DNA from 3 places in the Paraburkholderia sp. MM5384-R2 genome. Region 3 is predicted to be linked to each of the others. Evidence: predicted binding sites of a transcription regulator. Region 3 holds the regulator's gene; each other region holds the start of a gene.

Evidence for each region. Region 3 encodes HrcA, which represses chaperone genes, less so after heat shock. Its sites were predicted from a motif close to TTAGCACTCNNNNNNNNNGAGTGCTAA; they were not measured.
Region 1: rpoH (RNA polymerase sigma factor RpoH) is a predicted target of HrcA. The motif match lies at 3,671-3,697, and genes of this name have one in related genera.
Region 2: groES (co-chaperone GroES) is a predicted target of HrcA. The motif match lies at 2,441-2,467, and genes of this name have one in related genera.

Annotation. Positions count from the first base shown of each region.
Region 1 is NZ_JACHDI010000024.1:70,390-76,071, forward strand. Features, by position in the region: gene ybiB (DNA-binding protein YbiB) at 1-862, shown strand, start outside; partial or broken gene HDG37_RS29895 (2-isopropylmalate synthase) at 1,235-2,221, shown strand; gene HDG37_RS29900 (nuclear transport factor 2 family protein) at 2,408-2,791, opposite strand; gene HDG37_RS29905 (acyloxyacyl hydrolase) at 2,833-3,405, opposite strand; gene rpoH (RNA polymerase sigma factor RpoH) at 3,759-4,694, shown strand; gene cydP (cytochrome oxidase putative small subunit CydP) at 5,112-5,372, shown strand; gene HDG37_RS29920 (cytochrome ubiquinol oxidase subunit I) at 5,362-5,682, shown strand, end outside.
Region 2 is NZ_JACHDI010000003.1:15,659-21,340, reverse strand. Features, by position in the region: gene cysC (adenylyl-sulfate kinase) at 1-178, shown strand, start outside; gene groL (chaperonin GroEL) at 384-2,024, opposite strand; gene groES (co-chaperone GroES) at 2,078-2,368, opposite strand; gene HDG37_RS06220 (FkbM family methyltransferase) at 2,901-3,611, opposite strand; gene HDG37_RS06215 (hypothetical protein) at 4,026-4,415, opposite strand; gene HDG37_RS06210 (hypothetical protein) at 4,438-4,761, shown strand; gene HDG37_RS06205 (hypothetical protein) at 4,767-5,390, shown strand; gene HDG37_RS06200 (hypothetical protein) at 5,474-5,682, shown strand, end outside.
Region 3 is NZ_JACHDI010000037.1:17,105-22,786, reverse strand. Features, by position in the region: gene HDG37_RS34690 (NAD kinase) at 1-861, opposite strand, end outside; gene hrcA (heat-inducible transcriptional repressor HrcA) at 1,072-2,091, shown strand; gene hemH (ferrochelatase) at 2,273-3,343, shown strand; gene HDG37_RS34675 (RNA-binding S4 domain-containing protein) at 3,352-3,759, shown strand; gene HDG37_RS34670 (hypothetical protein) at 3,731-3,892, opposite strand; gene grpE (nucleotide exchange factor GrpE) at 4,258-4,845, shown strand; gene dnaK (molecular chaperone DnaK) at 5,178-5,682, shown strand, end outside.

The DNA of each region.
Region 1 (5,682 bases), on a different contig from region 3:
GCTCTACACCGCGATGCTCGACGGCCGCGTCGACGATCTCGAACTCGGCGCGGTGCTGCTCGCGTATCGCGTGAAAGGCGAAACCGCCGACGAACTCGCCGCGATGTTGGCCGCCGCGCATACGTCGTTCGAGCCGGTGCGGCTGCCGCACGGCGCGTTTCGGCCGGTGTCGATTCCGTCGTACAACGGCGCGCGCAAGCAGCCGAACCTCGTGCCGCTGCTCGCGCTACTGCTCGCCCGCGAAGGCGTGCCGGTGCTGGTACATGGCGTCACCGAGGATCCGGGTCGGGTGACGAGCGCGGAAATCTTCACACATCTGCGCATCGCCCATGCGCAGTCGCACGCGCAGATCGAAGCTGGACTTGCGGAGCGCCGCGTCGCGTTCGCCTCGATCGACGTCCTGGCGCCCAAGCTCGCGCGCCTGCTCGCGCTGCGCCGGCGCATGGGCGTGCGCAATTCGACGCATACGCTCGTGAAGCTGCTGCAGCCGTTCGCGCCCGCGGGATTGCGGCTCGTGAACTACACGCATCCGCCGTATCGCGACAGTCTCACTCAGCTGTTCGTCACGCATCCCGATGCGGCCGTCGGCGGTGCGCTGCTCGCGCGCGGCACCGAAGGCGAGGCGGTCGCCGATACGCGCCGCCAGGTGCAGGTCGACTGGCTGCATGACGGCATCTGCGAGACGCGGCTGCCGCACGAGCGCTCGTCGCCCGATGCGCCCGAAGTCGAGCTGCCCGAAGCGCGCGACGCGGCGACCACGGCCGCCTGGATCGACGCCGTGCTGCGCGGCGAAGCGCCGGTGCCTGGCGCGCTCGAGCGGCAAGTCGAGCTGATCGTCGATATCGCGAAGACGGCGGCCTGACGGCCGCGGGTTGACAGGCCAACGCACGCCGTCATACATTTGGCCTCATGCGTTCCCTTCCGAACACCCTCCGAATTATCTCCGGCCGCCTGGCGCGGCCCCTATCGCTACGCCTGGCGTAAGTCTCGCGTAGCGCCGCGCGCTGGCAGCTCCGGTTGCCGTCGGCGGTCCTCCCCGCAGTTTCGCTTCACCCCCGTCGTAGTTCTCCACAACCTGTCGTCGTTTGCATTCGTCCGTTTACCGCGCGGACGATGCGAGAGGATCACATGTACGTTGCATGGGCAGCATCCGCAGCGTGCATGCGTGAACAGTCGGCCAACCGCTCGACGTCCCTACCCTCCGCCGACGACACCACGAATGAGGCACCTCACCATGTTGCGCAATCCCGCTGAAAAGTACCGCCCCTTTCCCGCCGTCCGGCTGACCGGCCGCAAATGGCCGAGTCGCACGGTCGACGCCGCACCCGTCTGGATGAGCACGGACCTGCGCGACGGCAATCAGGCGCTGATCGAACCGATGAACGCTGCGCAGAAGCTCGAGTACTTCGAGATGCTGGTCGCGATCGGTTTCAAGGAAATCGAAGTGGGCTTTCCGTCGGCGTCGCAGACCGATTTCGACTTCGTGCGCAAGCTGATCGACGAGCGACGCATTCCCGACGACGTCACGATCGAAGTCTTCGTGCCGTCGCGCGCGGAGCTGATCGCACGCACGTTCGACGCGCTCGAAGGCGCGCCGCGCGCGATCGTGCATCTGTACAACGCGATCTGCCCGTCGTTCCGGCGCATCGTGTTCCAGCAGTCGAAGGATGAGATCAAGGCGCTCGCCGTCGAAGGCACGGGCCTCATCAAGCAACACGCGCAGGCGCGGCCGGGCACGCGCTGGACCTTCCAGTACTCGCCCGAGACCTTCAACACGACCGAGCTGCCGTTCGCGCGCGAGGTGTGCGACGCGCTCGCGCAAACGTGGCGGCCTACGCGCGATCACAAGATGATCGTCAACCTGCCGGCAAGCGTCGAAGCGGCCACGCCGAACGTGTTCGCCGACCAGATCGAATGGATGCATCGCAACCTCGGTTACCGCGACAGCATCGTGCTGTCGGTGCATCCGCACAACGATCGCGGCACCGCCGTGGCCGCGGCGCAGCTCGCGCTGCTGGCGGGCGCGGATCGCATCGAAGGCTGTCTGTTCGGCAATGGCGAGCGCACCGGCAACGTCGATCTCGTCACAGTCGCGATGAATCTCGACGCGATGGGTATCGACAGCGGTCTGGATTTCTCGGATCTCGCGACGATCAGGCGCGTGGCGGAACGCTGCACGCGGCTTCCGGTTGCGGCGCGGCATCCGTATGCGGGACAGGTAGCGATGCGCGGCGCGCGACGCGGATGCCGATGTAGACGAGCACGGCGCAAACAGCCGCGACAAAGCTGGCGAATGCGCGACCGCGTGAATTCGCGTTGGGCCTCGAGCCTGCTGCAGCGGAGTGCACACCCGCATTCCGCTGCCGCTGGAGACGCGCTCACGAGGCGCGCCCGCCCGATGAGAATCTCACTCGAGCGCGCAGCGGGTCGCCTGCCACGCGATCAGTCGCCACTGCCCGTCTTCGTGTGTGTGAATCGCGGTATAGGCAATCGGAAACAGGAGCGCGCCGTTGTTCGCCTCCATCTCGATCAGCGCGCGGCCCGTGACGACGTAGGTCTCGCGCCCGGCCGGCAAGACATCCTGCGACTGCACCTCGATTTGCCGATAACGACGGCGCCCCGCGGTGATCCCGTCGATGAACTGCCGCTTCGTCTCGCGCTTGCCATTCGTATGGACGTAGCTCACGTTGTCCGCGAGCAGCGTGTCGAGCGACTGCCCATCGCCATCGACCATCGCGCGAAAACGCTCTCGCTCGAGCCCGCGAATCGCTTCGATCATCTTTGCCGCCATTGCAGAGCCCCTCGAACACCGCGAGCCGCAGGCGGCCACGGTCAGAAGTGATATTGCAAATATAGCTGGCTGAAATTTATACCAGGATTCGGCTCTTTGATACCGCCATTGGAGACATGCTGGAAGCGGTAGCCGGCGACATAGTGCTCACGAGCGCCGAACTGCAACCCGACGCCCGCCATCTCGGCGAACTGGAACGCGGTGCCCAACGTGAAGTCGGAAGAAATGCGCGGGCTGGTCAGCAGCCGGACGCCGGCACCCACCTCGATGAATGGCCGCACCGAACCCGACGACCTGATGAAGCGGATCACCGGCGTCACGCCGATCTCGCCGATGTTGTCGTGAACGTTTCCTTCATTGGTGTGCCACCACGCGACATGCGCCTCGCCGAGCAGCGCGAAATGCCAGTCGCCGATCTGCCACCAGGTCGGGTTTGGATCCCAGACCACGCCGAGATCGAGCGTCCTGACGTGATGGTCGCCGACGCCGCCGGCCACCTGCACGCCGAACTGCCCGGCTTGGGACGCGCCCGCCGCACCCAACAGCAGAACGAGCAGAACGGCAAACGTGCTTTTTAGAGTAAGCCCACGCACCACAAGATTCTGCCTGTTCATCCGCCCCCATACTGCCGGGTATTAAGCGAGCGCCCCCTTTATTCCAAGCACGAATTCAAGAGCAAGTATTTTCCAGATAATGCCCCATGAACAGCAATTATTCTCTTAAAACGGGACGATATCAGTCAAACATGAGCCTGCAAGCGCTCCGGGCGGTACTTTGTACAGGTCCAACGCGCAAGGCAAATAGAGCGTATGATGGCTATCAGAAGTCAAAACTCAATAGGGTTTTCGGGAACCCGGATGCCCCTGCGACCTCTAAGTATTAGCACTCGGCAGATCTGAGTGCTAACATCCGTCGCTGGAGTCGTTTACTGAGTACGCAATTGTCTGATTCCAAAGGAGCTTCAAACGTGAGCCATGCAATGACCCTTCCGAGTACTTTGAGCCCGTCGTCGGCTAAGGCCGCTCCGGCAGGTGCACTGGCGCTCTCGCATTCCTCGCTGCTGTCCGGTCACCTGGGCAACATCGACGCCTACATCCAGGCGGTCAACCGGATTCCGATGCTGACCCCGGCGGAGGAACGCCAGTTCGCCACCGCATTGCGCGAACACGACAATCTGGAGGCTGCGCGCCGCCTGGTGCTGTCGCACCTGCGACTCGTCGTGTCCATCGCGCGTAACTACCTCGGTTACGGGTTGCCGCACGCCGACCTGATCCAGGAAGGCAACATCGGCCTGATGAAAGCGGTCAAGCGCTTCGATCCCGAGCAAAACGTGCGCCTCGTGTCGTACGCGATGCACTGGATCAAGGCCGAGATCCACGAGTACATCCTGCGCAACTGGCGCATGGTGAAGGTCGCCACCACCAAGGCGCAGCGTAAGCTGTTCTTCAACCTGCGCAGCCACAAGCAGGGGCTTGGCGCGTTCACGCCGGACGAGATCGACGGTCTCGCGAAGGAGCTGAACGTGAAGCGCGAAGAGGTCGCGGAGATGGAGACGCGTCTGTCAGGCGGCGATATCGCGCTGGAAGGTCAGGTCGAAGACGGCGAGGAGTCGTACGCGCCAATCGCCTATCTGGCCGACTCGCATAGTGAGCCGACTGCCGTGCTGGCTTCGCGTCAGCGCGACCGGCTGCAAAGCGACGGCATCGCAAGCGCGCTCGACGCGCTCGATCCGCGCAGCCGCCGCATCATCGAAGCGCGCTGGCTGAAGGTGGCCGACGACGGCTCGGGCGGCTCCACGTTGCACGAACTGGCCGACGAGTTCGGTGTGTCGGCCGAACGTATCCGCCAGATCGAAGCCAGCGCGATGAAGAAGATGCGCGGCGCGCTGACCGAATACGCATAAAGCGTCGAAGCCATGCGCGCGTCAATTGTGTCCCGCCCATGACATAGGTAAAAACGACAGGCGTTATTCGGTCGCGCCATTTAGCGACCATCGCGCTCAAGCCCCGCCCTCGCAAGACGGCGGGGCTTTTTCATTCTTTTCGCCCTTTCTTGCGCCCCCGCGGCCGCGCATTCGCGTCGGCCTACCCGCAAGCCGGCCTGTCGAGGCCGGTAAGCGTTTCTTGACGTATCGCAAGTCCGGTAGCAATACTGCACAGACGCGGCAAGTTTCGCGACGTGTTGCCGCATGGCTGAACCTGAGCGCGCGAGGTTCACCTCCTACAATCGGCATGCATTCGCCAGACTGCCAGACTGCCTGACGGCCAGGGCGGTCTGGATCCAGCCGGACTCACCGGCATGAAGTCGTCCTCGACCGATCATGACCATAGCCCTGAATCGCAGCAGCACTGTCCGGTCGCGCTTGCGCGGCCGGTTCACCAGGTGGGTGCGCGGTCCAACGCTGGCGCGCGATATCGCCATCATCCTCGCCATCAAGTTCGTCCTACTGATGGCGCTCAAGTACACATTCTTCAATCATCCACAGGCGCAGCACATGATGCTGCCGCCTGAGCAGGTCGCGCAGGCGCTGCTGTCGGTGCCCGCCCCGCATCCGTCTCGAGGTGATCAACATGCCCGTTAGCGAAGTCGTAGAACTGTCGCGGTTCCAGTTCGCCATCACGGCGCTTTATCACTTTCTGTTCGTGCCGCTCACGCTCGGTCTCGCCTGGCTGCTCGTCATCATGGAATCGGTCTACGTGATGACCGGCAAGCAGATCTACAAGGACATGACGCAGTTCTGGGGCAAGCTGTTTGGCATCAACTTTGCAATGGGCGTCGCGACCGGCCTCACGCTCGAGTTTCAGTTCGGCACCAACTGGGCTTATTACTCGCATTACGTCGGCGACATTTTCGGCGTGCCGCTCGCCGTCGAAGGGCTGATGGCGTTCTTC
Region 2 (5,682 bases), on a different contig from region 3:
CGAGATCAGCTCGTTCACCGGCGTATCAGCGCCCTATGAAGCGCCGATCGATCCCGACCTGCACGTCGACACGGGAACGCTGAGCCCCGCGCAAAGCGTCGCGCAGATCTTCCACTACCTGCGCGAAAAGTGCCTCGGAAGGTCCTCTCATCGCACGGCTCACGCCGCGGGCGCCTGATCCGGACAAAAGGTCGTCCGGAAGCGCTCGCCAGCAAGCACATCAACGCCGGCCCCAAACGAAAAAAAACCCGCATAAGCGGGTTTTTTCGTTTGGGGAAACGCCTCGCGGCGCACTCCCCACATGGACTTCCAGCCGGGCCTCGGCCGTGATCCAGACGCGCGGCAGTTCAACCACGCGGCCGGACCACGAGGCCCGAGCGGAATTACATGTCCATGCCCATGCCGCCCATGCCGCCGGGCATGCCGCCAGGCATCGGAGCATCTTCCTTCGGCAGTTCGCAGACAGCTGCGTCGGTCGTCAGCAGCAGGCCAGCAACCGAAGCTGCGTTTTGCAGCGCCGTGCGCGTCACCTTCGTCGGGTCCACGACACCTGCGTCGACCAGGTCGACGTACTCGCCGGTCGCTGCGTTGTAGCCGTAGTTGCCCTTGCCGGCAGCAACCGCTGCCACGACGACACTCGCTTCTTCGCCACCGTTGGCGACGATCTGGCGCAGCGGCTCTTCCATGGCGCGCAGAACGATCTTGATACCTGCGTCCTGATCGGCGTTAGCGCCCTTCAGGCCAGCGATTGCCGTACGTGCACGGATCAGCGCGACGCCGCCACCCGCCACGATGCCTTCTTCCACAGCCGCGCGCGTTGCGTGCAGTGCGTCTTCGACACGTGCCTTCTTTTCCTTCATTTCGACTTCGGTCGCAGCACCGACCTTGATCACCGCAACACCGCCTGCCAGCTTGGCGACGCGTTCTTGCAGCTTTTCACGGTCGTAGTCCGAGGTCGCTTCTTCGATCTGCGTGCGCACTTGCTTGACGCGAGCTTCGATGTTCGCTGCTTCGCCAGCGCCGTCGATGATCGTGGTGTTTTCCTTGCCCACTTCGATGCGCTTCGCCTGGCCCAGTTCAGCCAGCGTTGCCTTCTCGAGCGTGAGGCCGGTTTCTTCAGCGATGACCTGACCGCCGGTCAGGATCGCGATGTCTTCCAGCATCGCCTTACGACGATCGCCGAAGCCCGGAGCCTTGACGGCAACAGTCTTCAGGATGCCGCGGATGTTGTTGACGACCAGCGTTGCGAGCGCTTCGCCTTCGACGTCTTCAGCGATGATCAGCAGCGGACGGCCAGCCTTCGCGACTTGCTCGAGCACCGGCAGCAGGTCACGGATGTTCGACACCTTCTTGTCGTGCAGCAGCACGAACGGGTTCTCGAGCACGGCGACTTGCTTGTCCGGGTTGTTGATGAAATACGGCGACAGGTAGCCGCGGTCGAATTGCATACCTTCGACGACGTCCAGCTCGTCTTGCAGCGACTTGCCGTCTTCGACGGTGATCACGCCTTCCTTGCCGACCTTGTCCATTGCTTCAGCGATGCGCTCGCCGATCGACGAATCGCTGTTCGCCGAGATCGCGCCAACCTGGGCGATTTCCTTGTTGGTCGTGCACGGCTTGCTGATCTTGCGCAGTTCTTCGATTGCAGCTGCAACAGCCTTGTCGATACCGCGCTTCAGGTCCATCGGGTTCATGCCCGATGCGACGTACTTCATGCCTTCGCGGACGATCGATTGCGCGAGAACCGTAGCGGTCGTCGTGCCGTCGCCTGCGTTGTCGCTGGTCTTGGAAGCGACTTCCTTGACCATTTGCGCGCCCATGTTCTGGAGCTTGTCTTTCAGTTCGATCTCTTTCGCGACCGACACACCGTCCTTGGTGACCGTCGGGCCGCCGAAGCTGCGCTCGAGAACCACGTTGCGGCCCTTCGGACCCAGCGTGACCTTCACGGCGTTGGCGAGAATATTCACGCCTTCGACCATCTTGGCACGGGCGGAATCACCGAATACGACGTCTTTAGCTGCCATCTTCTAACTCCTTGAATACTTTGGATATAACCGGGGAAGTAGCGACCTTGCGCTTACTTCTGCACCACGGCCATGATGTCTTCTTCGCGCATCACGAGCAGTTCGTTGCCGTCGACCTTGACGGTCTGGCCTGCGTACTTGCCGAACAGGACGCGGTCGCCGACCTTCACGTCGAGCGCAATGGCTGCGCCCTTGTCGTCGCGCTTGCCCGGGCCGACTGCGAGGATTTCACCTTGATCCGGCTTTTCCGCTGCGGCTTCGGGGATCACGATGCCCGACGCGGTCTTGGTTTCCTGATCCAGACGTTTGACGATCACGCGATCATGCAAAGGACGAAGGTTCATACATACTCCTCTCTGATTGAGACTGAAGAACGCTGAGAAAAACCCGGCTGGCGGAGCCAACCGGAGATGTTGTTAGCACTCTCGTGCAGCGAGTGCTAATTATATGGACGGGCAGTGACAAATTCAAGAAGGGGGAACGCGGTCGAAGTTCACTCACCCTGAAACGTGATTCGCTCGGGCTTGAACCCCGCCCCGTGCGGAACGTCTGCCGTTCGGCATTTTCTCTAAGAAAACAATAATTTACCGACGCGTTGCGTTGAGATTCGGCCCTTGGTGAAGGAGGAGGCGAGCCATGACGACGCAGCGACCTGGGAGCGGAGCGCCCGCTCGAAACGTCAAACTCAGGGAAATCCCCCATAAGCGCGGGCCGTTAGATAGTCAGCCTTCAGGCAAGTCGAGGGGGCTCATGAATGTGCTTCACGGCTAAGGCACCAGTCGGTCCAAGTATATCTTGGACCGTTGCAGCGGCCGTTGATAGTGGGATTGTGAAATTGATAGCAGTTGCAACGACGATACGTGCAGAACCGTAGCGCTATAACTGAGTGCGAAAGATTTGAGATTTTTCCACTCTGAAGATCAGCGACAAATATGTCCAACTGACCAGTCGGTAATTGCGCTCCTCCAGATAGCGAAATATGGCGGAATCTATGACGTCCCTTATCGAAGTCAGCGTAGACTCCACAATAATGATCTTTGGTTTATACCTGCTGATATCAATCGATCGCAAGACTTCGTAATCGTGACCTTCCACGTCGATGGAAAGCAGATCGATTTCCTGACCGGCGTACGGGGTGTGCTCGAGAACGTCGTTCAATGTGGTGGTTTCAACGGTCCGGACGGAGATAGGCTTCTGGACTTCGGCCGCAGCCACTATGGGATCTATGGTCGAAGTCAACCCATAATTCGAAAAATTATAGACTTCCTTGAGCTGTTTCTCGTTCGAGACGGCTGCACATACATTGACATCACCAGACCGCGCAAGAGAAAACGTTTCAATTTTCACCGGATCCATGTCTATGTTGATGCCGCGCCAACCACGCTTGTAAAGCGCATGTGTGTTCGAGAACTTGACAGGGTGGTATGCACCAACGTCGACATAAACACCCTTATTGCACCGGGGACTGATTATCTCGCGCAACACCGCATCCTCTCCAAACTGCGAGTAGTACAAACGCGGCCCGCGTGTTATCCACGTCTTGCGGACGAGCCAAAGGAAGTGTCCGAACGTCTTCGGGTTCAACATAATCGCTCCTCACTTCGAAACGATAACGGCAAAAGGTCAAACAGCGTTTGATCTGAAAGCTTGCCGAGCAGAAGGTCGGTCCGGCATTACGTTAGCTAATATTCACCTATAGCAGCCCTCATTACCGCCGCAAATGTGCCGCAGTACGGACAAAACGATATTCGCGAATTAGTTACATGCTCGAAAAGTCGTTGAGCGTTACATCTGCAGACTACTCGACGGTTAGCTGAACATTAAGCGAAAGTCATAATAATGTGTATTTTTGGCCGAAACCGTCGAGTATGCAAAAAGCTTCCGGTTCCAGCCGGTTCGCGTGTCGTCGACTACAGCCGCGCGAGATTCAGCCCGGCGAAGCCTTCTGCATCAGGCCACGATCCGCCAGATTCGGTCGCCCGACAGCGCGCTCGTTTCACTTCAATTCTGCGCAGGCCGGTGCAACGCATTACCCGCCATCCACTTGAGCCGTTCGCAATTGACCTTGATGCGCGCCGCGAATTCCTTCGGATCTCGCTCGCGCAGTGCGTTCATCTGGCTATTGGTGATGTCGGCGCGGTGCCAGCCCGTGTCCCAGTGCTGATCGAAATCGGTCGCACCGGTCAGGACCTTTCGGAGCCGCTCCTTATAGGCGTCGATCCGCTCGGGCGACACGTCGCAAAACGCCTGCGCGAAGCTTGCGCGCTCACCCGCCGTCTCCGCGCTCATGTTGGCGTCGCTCGCGCCGCTGGCGAGCGGCGCGGCGAGCGACAGCACCGACAGACAGAACGCTGCGCAAAGCGGCCGATAGCGATACGATAGGTTCTTCATCTTCGACTCCTGACGATCCTTCGTGGCGACCAGGGATTGTCCCGATCTTCAACGCCGCCTCGCCGATTGTGTCCTGATTGCACTGCACGATGGCGTTTTCGCGCGCTATCCGATGCATCGCGTGGCCAAACCGCGGTGCTACGCTCGTCAAAGCGGCATTCGCGACGTGCCCGTTCCGGGGAGCCGCGTGGCGCAAGCACCGCAACGCCACGGCCTATTGGCAGGCCGCGACAGAAGCACGAGCGCCAGGCATGAGAACGAGCTCGAACACGACGCGCAACGAGCACAGAACGAAAGCACGACACGAAATCAAACACAAAAAGGCGAGACATCGCTGCGGGAGTGACTGCGATGGCATTTAGAACATATACCGTACTGACGCTGTTGGTGACGAGCACTGCCGCGTTCGCGTGGCGGCCTGTCACCTATCCGATCCGAAGTCAGAGCCCTTACGAGCGCAGCATCGACAACGCGATGTGCTACGCCGAGGCGAACCGCGTGACCGGGGTCAACATGGCCCACGAGTCGCAGATTCCGCCGCGTCAGCCGCCCGCGGCCAAAGGTGCGTCGACCGGCGTACCGTCGAAACCGCCGCTTCCCCCCAGTTCCTTCTCAGCCACGCCGCTGCCGTGGAGCGCGAGCGCGCCCGAAGCCGCGAGCGCGCCGTTGGCTGGCGCGCAAGCGCCTGGCGGCGCATCGTCGGCGAAACCGGTGAACGAAGCCGCGGCCGGCGCCAGCGCGCCAGGCGCGGCAGCCACCGCGGCGGCGAATGCACCGCCGAACGCATCGGCAGCGGCAACGGGCCCCAGTGCGAGCGCGGCACCCGGCGCGTCGGATGGGGCGGCCGCTTCGCTGCAGGCCAACGCGGCGTCGAACGTGAAGCTGCCGCCGCTGCCCGCGCCCGAGCCGCCGATGACCCGCTATTGGGCCGCCTACGGCGCGTGCATGCAGGCGCGTGGTTACGTCGTCCAGTAGTCCGGCCGACGCCGCTTACGGGCGTCGTTGCATTCATTCTTTTTGATGGCGCCGCCCGTCGGCGCCAGTGGAGCGACACGGCCATGCCGCGCGACACGACCTCCGACCAGCCGTTTTTCCATCACTGCGCATACTGCGGCGTGCCGCTGTCGGGCCGCTTTTCGCCGTGTCCGGCATGCCATGCGCTGCCGATCGATTCGTTCGATACGGACGACACGCCCGGCGAGCGTTCCGCGCGATCCCGGGCGCTGAGCGCATCGCGCACGCAACTCGAACCGCTGCCAGCGGCCGC
Region 3 (5,682 bases):
GTGCAGCTTCTTGCGTAGCGTCGCATAGTAGCTGTAGCCGACCGGATGCAGCATCGGCACCGTGTGACGCGAACGGCGCACCTCGATCGTGTCACCGAGCTCCAGCGACGTGAACGACTGCATGTCGAAATTGACGTTCACCTCGCGCCCGGAAACGATCTGGATGCTGACCTTCGATTCGTCCGGCAGCACGATCGGCCGGTTCGACAGCGCGTGCGGCGCGATCGGTACGAGCACGATGCCCTGTAGTTGCGGATGCAGGATCGGCCCCTGCGAGGACAGCGCGTACGCGGTCGAGCCGGTCGGCGTCGCGACGATCAGGCCGTCCGAGCGCTGGTTGTACATGAAGCGGCCGTCGACCGACACGCGCAACTCCGCCATGCCCGAGAAGCCGCTGCGGTTGACCACCACGTCGTTGAACGCGAGCGCGTGGTAGATCGGCGTGCCGTCGCGCACGATGCGCGCTTCGAGCAGCACGCGCTCCTCGCGCTCGAAATTGCCGGACAGCATCTGCGGCACGATCTCGCGCATGTCGGAGATCGGAATGTCCGTGATGAAGCCGAGCCGCCCGTGGTTGATGCCGATCAAGGGCGTGCGATACGGCGCGAGCTGGCGGCCGATGCCGAGCATCGTGCCGTCGCCGCCGAGCACCACGGCGACGTCGGCGCGCGCGCCGATCTCGGCGAGACGCAGCGCCGGATAGTCGGTCACGCCGATTTCGGCGGCGGTGTCTGCTTCGAACACGACTTCCAGGCCGAGCTTCGCGATGCAGGCGGCGAGCGCGGTCAGCGGCTCGCCGATGCCTGGCGTATTGCTGCGCCCGACGAGCGCGACGGTCTTGAACTGGCTGGTCACTTGCATGCCGGCATTACACCATAGGTAGGGCCTGAAAAGAACCGCAGACCGACCCGGTTGTGGGGCGGCGCACGCAGGGCGTCTGCGTATGTCGCGATTATCGTTAGAATGGTGAAGACCCGATGACATGCGAGCCCGCCGACGGCGATGCATTCGCCGGGAGCGGGCGCCGCGGGCGCTCACGGCTGCGATGCCATTGAGCTAAAATTTTTCGTCATGCTAGATCCTCGCGCACAAACCCTCCTCAAAACGCTGATTGAGCGCTACATCGCCGAAGGTCAGCCGGTCGGCTCGCGCACGCTGTCACGTTATTCGGGCCTCGAACTGAGTCCGGCCACGATCCGCAACGTGATGTCGGACCTCGAGGATCTGGGGCTCGTGATCAGTCCGCATACGTCGGCAGGGCGCATTCCGACGCCACGCGGCTACCGCCTGTTCGTCGACACGATGCTGACCGTCGAATCCGCCGCCGACGAGGAGGCGGTGACGCGCACCGTCAAGACCACGCTGCAGGTGGGCGAGCCGCAGAAGATCGTCGCCGCGGCGGCGAGCGTGCTGTCAAATCTGTCGCAGTTCGCCGGCGTCGTGCTCACGCCGCGTCGCAGCCACGTGTTCAAGCAGATCGAATTCATGCGCCTGTCCGACCAGCGCATTCTGCTGATCATCGTGACGCCCGAAGGCGACGTGCAAAACCGCATCCTCGCCACCCAGCGCGACTTTTCGCCTTCGCAGCTGGTGGAAGCCTCCAATTACATCAACGCGCACTTCGCGGGCCTCTCGTTCGACGAGGTGCGCCGCCGCCTGCGCGGGGAAATCGACGAGCTGCGTGGCGACATGACCTCGCTGATGCATGCGGCCGTCACCGCCAGCACCGACGAATCCGACACCGGCGAGACCGTGTTGATCTCGGGCGAGCGCAATCTGCTCGAAGTCGCCGATCTTTCGTCGGACATGGCGCGCCTGCGCAAGCTGTTCGATGTGTTCGACCAGAAGACCAGCCTCCTTCAGTTGCTCGACGTGTCGAGTCACGCGGCGGGCGTGCAAATATTCATTGGCGGCGAATCGAATCTGGTACCGATCGAGGAAATGAGCGTCGTCACCGCGCCGTACGAGGTGAACGGCAAGATCGTCGGCACGCTCGGTGTGATCGGACCGACCCGCATGGCCTACAACCGCGTGATTCCGATCGTGGACATAACCGCGCGGCTGTTGTCCATGACGCTCAGCCAGCAGTAGTCCTCGGGCTCCGCGGAACTGTCGTCATCGCAGTCCGTGGCGATCATGATGCGCGAACGCGCGGTGTCTGCCAATCGTCCGAATGGCCAGGGGTCTCTGGCGGCGCCGGGCAGAACCCGCGCCGCTATAATGAATCTCCATTGAATCGACTCGCCGCAAAATGCGGTGATTTCTGCTACCTATGCGCTTCGACCTCGAGCGGCCTTCACAGAACGCCACGTCGCATCGCGTCGCCGTGTTGCTGATCAATCTCGGCACGCCCGACGCGCCGACGCCGCGCGCGGTGCGCCGCTACCTCGCGCAGTTCCTGTCCGATCCTCGCGTGGTCGAAATTCCGGCGCTGCCGTGGCAGCTCGTTCTGCGTCTGCTGATTCTGCCGTTGCGCGGCCGCAGTTCTGCGAAGAAGTATGCGGCGGTGTGGATGCCCGAGGGCTCGCCGCTGCGCGTCCACACCGAAAAGCAGGTCGAGGGCCTGCGCCATCTGCTGCAACTGAACGACTACACGGTGCTGGTCGACTACGCGATGCGCTACGGCACGCCCGGCATTCCGGCAATGCTGAACCAGCTGAAGCTCGCGGGCGCCGAGCGCGTGTTGCTGATGCCGATGTATCCGCAGTATTCGGCGTCGACCACTGCGACCGCGTTCGACGAAGCCTTTTCCGCGCTCAAGCGCATGCGCAACCAGCCGGAAGTCCGCACCGTGCGCCAGTACGCCGATCACCCGGCGTACATCGCGGCGCTCGCCGCACAGGTGCACCACTACTGGCATCTGCACGGCCGCCCCGATTTCGCGGCGGGCGACAAGCTCGTGCTCAGTTTCCACGGCGTGCCCAAGCGCACGCTCGACCTCGGCGACCCGTACCACGAGCAATGCCAGCAGACCGGCGCGCTGCTGATGCAGGCGCTCGATTTGACGTCGGTCGAATGCCGCATCACGTTCCAGTCGCGCTTCGGCAAGGCCGAATGGCTGCAGCCCTACACGGCGCCGACGTTGAAGGAGCTCGGCGCGGCAGGCGTGCGGCGTGCTGACGTGTTTTGCCCGGGTTTCACCGCCGACTGCCTCGAAACGATCGAGGAAATCGGCATGGAAGTGCGCGGCGAATTTCTGCAGGCGGGTGGCAAGGAGTTTCACCGGATCGCCTGTCTGAACGCGTCGCAGCCGTGGGTTGCCGCGCTTGGCGAAATCGTTGCGCAGCATCTGCAGGGCTGGCCCGTGCAGGCGGTGCCGGTGCCGCACACGACAGGAGCTTGAATACGCAGATGAACTACCGCATTTCAACCGAACCGGGCGCGAAACTGCGCATCGACAAATGGCTGTGGGCCGCGCGCTTCTTCAAGACGCGCTCGCTGGCCGCGGAGGCGGTCGACAAGGGGCGGGTGCGTATCGGCGGCGTCGCCGTGAAGCCGGCGAAGGACGTGCGTGTCGGCGATCTGGTCGAAATCGAGATCGAGCGCTACGTGTGGCAGGTGGAGGTGCTGGGCGTATGCGACGTACGCGGTCCGGCGAGCGTCGCGCAGACGCTTTATTTGGAAACCGCGCAGAGCAAGGCGAAGCGGCAGGTCGAGCAGGAACGGCGCAAGGTCTACCACGAGCCGGCCGCCGCGCTGCACGGCCGACCGACCAAACGCGACCGGCGCACTATCGACAGATTTTCAGGTGGGGATTGAGAAACTGCTCCACGGTGGCGTGTGCGCCGCCGTACTCGGTGGTGTGGTCGTTGACCGCACCGGACATGCAGATGGTCGTGGTGCCCGCGATCAGTACCAGTGCGACCACGCCGATTGCAAAGGTCAGTTTCACGGTACTCCCCTTGATGGGCTGAAACAGGCTATCGGAACGACTGTCAGGTGTCGGTAACGCTTACGTCAGATTAGGGTTAACGTGGCGTTGCCGCTCCCTGACTGGAGAATAGGTCAGTTGCGGGCTGCACTCAATCTCTATCTGATTGCGCCACGTTGAGGCTTGTTACGGCGCATTTCGCCTGCACGTCGGTGGTGCGAAAAAACCCTCGACCCGCTTGAAACGGCTTTTTCAGGCCCCATCTGGGGTCCGGTCTGGCGGATCGGCGCGAAGACGCGTGTCGCGATTTTGCAAAGCATGAATCGTACTGTGTCGGAACGGCTCGAACCGCCTTTGGCTTTTACTTTTTAACGACTTTCAGCGACATGGAAAACACGCAAGAGAACCCGACGAGCCAGAATCCCACGCCCGCCGACGAAGCCGCGCGCCAGGCCGCCGAGGCGGCTGGGGCCGCTACTCAACAGCCGGACACCGGCGCCCCCGCGGAACCGGCCCAGGGTGCCGCCGAGCAGGCGCTGGCCGACGCTCAGGCGAAGATCGCCGAGTTGCAGGAAAGCTTCCTGCGCGCGAAGGCCGAAACCGAAAATGTGCGCCGGCGCGCTCAGGAAGACGTCGCCAGGGCGCACAAGTATGCGATCGAGAGCTTCGCCGAGCATCTGCTGCCGGTGGTCGACAGTCTCGAGGCGGCCGTCGCCCATTCGTCCGACGACTTGCAGAAGGTCCGCGAAGGCGTCGAGCTCACGCTGCGGCAGTTGAGCGGCGCGCTCGAGAAGGGTCGCGTCGTGGCGATCAATCCGGTCGGCGAAAAGTTCGATCCGCATCGCCATCAGGCCATTTCGATGGTGCCGGCCGACCAGGAGCCGAACACCGTCGTCGCGGTGCTGCAAAAAGGCTTTGTGATCGCGGATCGCGTGCTGCGTCCCGCGCTCGTGACCGTCGCGGCGCCGAAGTAATCACGTCGACACTCGCTCCGGGCGTTTGCGCCGGTGGCGTCTGCTGCGTCGCTTCGCATCGCTACGTGCCGCAAAGATCGCATCGATTCAGGCACTTCCGGCGAACCACGCCGGGGGCGCCGCGCAGACTGACGGAGCGGGCTCGCAGCGAAGATTCAGGCGTCTCGCCCCGTGATTGAAAAAAATTAAAGACCGCATCGCAAAAGAGGTCTTGAAAACGATGTGGCCGCACTTATTTTGAGTGCAGGTATGAATTGAGAGCGGATCGTCCCGCCGCCAGATGGGTCAATCGGGCGCTTTCCGCAGCGATCAAAGTCAGGAGATTTGTAAAAATGGGCAAAATCATCGGTATCGACCTCGGCACGACCAACTCGTGCGTGGCGATCATGGAAGGCAACTCGGTCAAGGTTATCGAGAACTCGGAAGGCGCGCGCACCACGCCGTCGATCATCGCTTACATGGATGACAGCGAGATCCTGGTCGGCGCGCCGGCCAAGCGTCAGTCGGTCACGAACCCGAAGAACACGCTGTTCGCGGTCAAGCGCCTGATCGGCCGCCGCTTCGAAGAGAAGGAAGTGCAGAAGGACATCGGCCTGATGCCCTACAAGATCATCAAGGCCGACAACGGTGACGCGTGGGTCGAAGTGCGCGACCAGAAGCTCGCGCCGCCGCAAATCTCCGCCGAAGTCCTGCGCAAGATGAAGAAGACTGCTGAGGACTACCTTGGCGAGACCGTCACGGAAGCCGTGATCACGGTGCCGGCGTACTTCAACGACAGCCAGCGTCAGGCAACCAAGGACGCCGGCCGCATCGCCGGTCTGGAAGTCAAGCGGATCA